One region of the Clostridium sp. TJA038 genome, then DNA from elsewhere that is predicted to be linked to it. Evidence: a T-box and tRNA genes for the amino acid it is inferred to sense, from the RefSeq annotation. Region 1 holds a T-box; the other holds one or more tRNA genes.
The links. A T-box is a leader RNA that pairs with one kind of tRNA and senses whether it is charged. The one in region 1 lies ahead of metG (methionine--tRNA ligase), so its partner is inferred to be a tRNA-Met.
Positions count from the first base shown of each region.

Region 2: it has a tRNA-Met gene. The T-box ahead of metG (methionine--tRNA ligase) is inferred to sense a tRNA for this amino acid. The anticodon was not compared.

Region 1 is NZ_JBZEFA010000005.1:70,553-73,741, reverse strand. Features, by position in the region: gene metG (methionine--tRNA ligase) at 1-1,781, opposite strand, end outside; T-box leader at 1,860-2,116, opposite strand; gene AC4FQV_RS09360 (FUSC family protein) at 2,273-2,824, shown strand; gene AC4FQV_RS09355 (FUSC family protein) at 2,873-3,189, shown strand, end outside.
Region 2 is NZ_JBZEFA010000002.1:57,489-60,677, forward strand. Features, by position in the region: gene AC4FQV_RS06190 (alpha-galactosidase) at 1-1,138, opposite strand, end outside; tRNA gene AC4FQV_RS06195 (tRNA-Met) at 1,440-1,515, opposite strand; gene AC4FQV_RS06200 (VanZ family protein) at 1,612-2,301, opposite strand; gene galU (UTP--glucose-1-phosphate uridylyltransferase GalU) at 2,531-3,189, opposite strand, start outside.

The DNA.
Region 1 (3,189 bases):
AACTCTTCTGGTTTATAGTGTTGTGCTATTCCTGAAATAACCTGTCTTTCTTCTCCACCTAAATCAACTTTAAGTTTTAATAACTTTTTAGCCTTTTTAACTGGTTCACACTCTAAAACTTTAACAACTCTTAAATCAATTTTGTCAAAGTCTTCTATAGTTATCTCCTCTTTTATTGGATTTTTAACTAATTCTTCATTTTCTGCCTTTACTGGTGCTGGTTTTAAAGCCTCAAGCTCTGCTAATTTTTCTTCCACATCTATTCTTGGGAATATAACATCACCCTTAACAACTTTATCTCCTGGAACTGTTCCATTAAACTCTTTTAAACTATCCCAAGTTGTAACCTTAGTATTTAATTGAGCATCTATTTTTTCACTTGTTTCTGTTAAGAATGGTGAAATCATAACTGAAACAAATCTTAAAGTTTCTAATAAATTATATAAAACTGTTCCTAATCTTTCTTTTTTATCCTCATCTTTAGCAAGTATCCAAGGTGTTGTTTCATCTATATATTTATTAGCTCTTCCAATTAAAGTCCATATACTTTCTAAAGCTTCTGGAATTTTTAATGCTTCTATACTAGATTCAACTTTTCCTGGAGTAGCTAATGCTAAATTTATTAATTCATCATCAATAGGTTCTTTACATGTTGGTGCTTGAATAACTCCATCAAAATATTTATAAACCATAGCTATAGTTCTTGATAATAAGTTTCCTAAATCATTAGCTAAATCTGTATTTACTTTCTTTATGAATATTTCATTATTAAATAATCCATCTGAACCAAATGGTATTTCTCTTAATAAGTAATATCTTACAGCATCAGCACCAAACATATTAACTAAAACTACTGGGTCAACAACATTTCCCTTTGACTTTGACATTTTTCCTCCATCAACAAGTAACCATCCATGACCAAATACTTGTTTAGGTAACTCTAAACCTAAAGCCATTAACATTATTGGCCAATAAATTGTATGGAATCTTAAAATATCTTTTCCTATTAAATGAACATCAGCTGGCCAGAACTTTTTAAATAACTCTTGATTTTCTTGACCATATCCTAGAGCAGTTATGTAGTTTGATAATGCATCTATCCAAACATATATAACATGTTTTTCATCAAAACTTACAGGAATTCCCCAAGTAAAACTTGTTCTTGAAACACAAAGGTCTTGTAAGCCTGGTTTTAAGAAGTTATTTAACATCTCATTTTTTCTTGATTCTGGTTGAATAAACTCTGGATGTTCTTCTATATACTTAATTAATCTATCAGCATATTTACTCATTTTAAAGAAATAAGCTTCCTCTTTAGCTTTTTCAACTGGTCTTCCACAGTCTGGACAATTACCATTTACTAATTGAGTTTCTGTCCAAAATGATTCACATGGAGTGCAATAAAGTCCTTCATAAGAATCTTTATATATGTCGCCTTGGTCATATAATTTTTTAAATATCTTTTGAACTGCTTTAACATGATAATCATCAGTTGTTCTTATAAATTTATCATAATTTATATTCATCATTTTCCAAAGGTCTTTAATACCTGCAACTATTTCGTCAACATGTTCCTTTGGAGTAATTCCTTTTTCATTAGCTATTCTTTCTATTTTTTGACCATGCTCATCAGTTCCTGTTAAGAACATTACTTCATGACCTGTAAGTCTTTTAAATCTAGCTATAGCATCAGCTGCTACAGTTGTATAAGTGTTACCTATGTGTAGGTTTGTTGATGGATAATAAATAGGCGTTGTAATATAATATGGTTTTTTACACATTATTTTTTCCTCCTTAAATTATTACTTATTATTTTTTCCAAAAATTTCTAAAATATAAAAAGCCTCTATGGATAATCCCATAGAGGCGTTAATTACGCGATACCACTCTAATTCATACTTATGTCGCCATAAATATCTCGTCAAGTAACTCCTAAGTTTAACTTATTTTATTACTCTGCAATGTAACGGTTGCTCCCGTACTTTTCTAAAATAAAAATTCTCAAAAAGTCTGCTCCAAGTCCATCTTCATAAAGATTAATACCTCTGGCTTTCACCTACCCCAGCTCTCTTTTTATGTATTATTTCCTTATTACTCTTCTCTTCATTGCATTTATTACTTAATTTTAATTATATGATTAATTTTGTATTAATGTCAATCGTTTTTATTTTATAATTCTTTAAAATTCTTTTAAAGACATAATTTGTATTAATATAAAAATGTTATATACTATCTATAAATAATCATAATTTGTCAGGGAGGTATTATTTTAATGAAAGGCTTAACTCTGCCTAAAGTAGGTGCAAGAAATTTAAAGACCGCTTTAGCTGTAACTTTATGTATAGGCTTATTTGAATTAATACATAGGGAATATCCATTTTATGCTTGTATTGCTGCTGTAATATGTATGAAAGATACAGTTGAAAACTCTTATAAAATGGGAAAAAGCAGAATGATTGGGACTATAACAGGAGGATTAGTTGGTCTTACTCTAACATTTTTAGCCTTAAACCTTAGGTTAATAAAATTTCCTGGAATAATAACAGGAATAGGTATAGTTGTAACAATATATTTACTCAATGCCTTTAACAAAAAAGGTTCTGTTTCTATAGCCTGTATAGTATTAATAGCTATTATGACTAATTTACATGGTAAAGCACCTTATGCTTATGCCATAGATAGAATCATAGATACCTTTATAGGTATAATAATAGCTCTATTAATAAATAAGTATATATATAAATATGAAAATAAAGTAAAAAGTGATTTAGAAAATGTTGAAAATAAGATATCTGAAATAGAAAAAAATATAAAAAAGATATAATTAATTTTGAGGGAAATAAAAACACTAAAATTTATAGGAGGAAATTGTTTGTTTAAATTTAACCTGCAAACTATAGGCGCTAGAAACCTAAAAACTTCTCTTGCTGTATTTACATGCATAATAGTTTTTCATTTATTAGGTCGCTCTAGCGCATTTTTTGCCTGTATAGCTTCTATGATGTGTATGCAAGATACTGTTGAAAACTCTTATAAAATGGGTAAAAACAGAATGCTTGGAACATTTTTAGGTGCTGTAGTTGGCTTAATACTAACTACAATTTGTAACTACTTTTCTTTTACACACTTTCTTATATACGCCTTTTTAACGGCAGTTGGTACAACTTTAGCAATATACCTATGCATACT
Region 2 (3,189 bases), on a different contig from region 1:
TATCATCATTTCTATTTCCAAACCATCCATCATCTAAAACAAATAATTCTATTCCTAAAGTTGAAGCTTCCTTTGCTATTTCCTTTATTTTAATTTCATCAAAATCAAAATAAGTAGCTTCCCAATTATTTATAAGTATAGGTCTTAATTTATCTCTAAACTTACCTCTACATAGTCTATTTCTATAAAGATTATGGTAAATTTGAGACATTTTATTAAATCCTTCTGATGAATAAACTAAAACTACTTCAGGTGCTTGAAATTCTTCTCCATTTTCAAGTAACCACTTAAAATCAAAAGGATTTATTCCTATTTGAACCCTTGAATTTCTATACATATCAACTTCTACATTACCTAAAAAATTTCCACTATAAATTAAACTAAATCCATAAACTTCTCCATAATTTTCATTAGCCTCCTTAGTACATAAAGCTATAAAAGGATTTTGTCCATGGCTACTTGCTCCTCTTCTACTCTCAACAGATTGACTACCACTTCTTAAAGAACTTCTAATAATATGTCTCTCTCTTCCCCAGGCGCCAGAAAGTTGTATTAAATCAAAATCCTCAGATTTAAAATCTAAATTAACACTTAAAACCCTCTCAATATTTACATCATCATCACTATTATTTATAATTTTTAAACTTCTTGTAATAGCGTCAAATTCTTCAAAAACATTATAAGTTAAAATAACTTCTATTTTTTTTAAAGAATCTACTAAATTAACCTCTAAAGTAGTAGCTTCATTATCATTTTCAATATAAACATGAGGTAAGGAGTTAATTTTTTTCTTTCCTTTATATATTTTATGTGATTTATATCTTAAGTCTGTTGCTGAAGTTCCATCCTCATATTGAAATTCTAAGCTAGGACTTCTTAAATCTGTTGCACCAAAGGTTGCACATTCTTGAGAAGTTAACTCTAACTGAAATCCATTTCCTCCTTCTGTTTCAGCACAAAAGCTTCCAAAAGCTTTCCTTCTAAAAAAATACTCTAAATTATCACTTTTAATTTTTCTTCCCCAATAAAGATGACTTAAATGTCCTGTTTCCGTAATTTTAAATATATAACTTGTACTTTTTGTTTTTAAATGAAATGTTTTAAAATCATTATTATAATTTATTCCCATAGTTCTCATAAAGTTATTATTAACTCCTCCCCTTATATTCATATAATCACAATTTATATAAAACACTAAAAATAATAAAACTTTAATTAATAAAATAATTAATAATTAATATTCAATAATTATATACATTTAAATAATTCTATTTTTAGTATAATAATACAAATTTATCCTTTAACAAAATTATATTATTATTTTTCTATAAATTAAAGCTATTATCATATTTTCATATATTAATTTTTATATAAATATATTTTTTAATACCTTAAATTAAAAATAAAAAAAGTTCTACTTAAAAAGTAGAACTTTTCTATGGTTGCGGGAGCAGGACTTGAACCTACGACCTTCGGGTTATGAGCCCGACGAGCTACCAACTGCTCCATCCCGCGTCATTATTTTTTAATTTATTCTAAGTATATACCTATTTTTATGATAAGTCAAATATTATTAATGAATTTTAAAATTAAAATAATAAAAATCTCTTCTTATTTATTTAAAAGCTTATTTTTTATTAAATTACAAGTTAACATTTTTATGTAAACATAATATCCTATAGCTCCACTTAAAGTATTAAGTATAATATCATTAACCTCAAAAAATCTTTGTGTATTTGGAAAAATTAAAGATATTATAATTTGTGTACTTTCTATAAATAAAGAAGTAAAAAAACAAAATTTTAAAATTGATTTTAAAGAAGGAATTTTTTCTCCCTTTATTAAAATATATTTATTATTATCTAGCTTCTTTAAAAAATTCTTTACTTTTATTATTAATTTGCTTCCAAAAATCAAGTCATTCTCATTTTTATTATAAAAATAGCATAGAAAAAATGCTAAAGGACTTAACATAATTAAATTTCCTATTATTTGATATAAAAAACCATATAATCCATTAAAATAATAAATCTCTTTTAAACTTTTTAATGGATTTAACCACATTTGTGGAGGATTATAAACTAAATTTTTTCCCCAAGCTATAGTTAAAGGAAAATAAGCTTTAGATACTACTCCTATTAAATATATACAAAATAAGTAAAAAAATATTTCTTCCTTAGAAAAATATTTTTCTAAAATAATATTCTCATTACTCTCTTTACTTAATTTAAATATTATTAAATATAAAGAAAAGACTAAAACTCCTACTACAAAAAAAACATTTTGAGAAATAATTATCATAAAATTCTCCTATTATTACTTTTCATATTAAAATTTAATAATTATATTTTATAAAAATTTTTAACTAAAATTCTAAAATCTTTATTAATTATATCCAATTTTAATTTTTTAAATCAATTTCAATAATAAATAAGCCATATCAAATTTTTATTCTTAATATTATGACAATATTTAACTTAAATTAAATATTGTCATAATATTTTACAAAATAAATTGATATAGCTCTATACTAATCTTCTTTTTTATTTTCTAATTTTTCTTCGTTATTTTCTAAATCTTTAGTAAATATATGCTCTTTAACTACTACTTCTTTTAAATAATCAATAAATCCATCTCTAAGTTCAGGTCTTCTTAAAGCATATTCAACAGTAGCTTCTAAAAATCCTAACTTATCTCCAACATCATATCTTCTTCCTTCGAAATCATAAGCATACATAGCTTCTTCTCCCATAAGCTCTAAAAGGGCATCAGTTAATTGAATTTCTCCACCCTTTCCCGGCTCAGTTTTTTCTAATATTTCAAATATTCTTGGTGTTACTATGTATCTTCCTAATATTGCAACATTTGAAGGTGCTTCCTCTGGTGATGGTTTTTCAACTAGTCCTTTTACCTTATAAACTCTACCCTCTATATGTTTTCCATCTACTATTCCATACTTGGAAACCTTATCTTTTGGAACAGTTTGAACTCCTAGTACACTTGTTCTATACTCATTATAACAATCTATTAATTGCTTTAAGCAAGGTTTTCCTTCATTATAAACAACATCATCTCCAAGTAATATAGCAAAAGGTTCATCTCCTACAAAAGTCTTTGCGCAATGTATAGCATGTCCAAGTCCTTTAGGTTCTTTTTGTCTAATATAATGAATATCAACCATTTCAGATA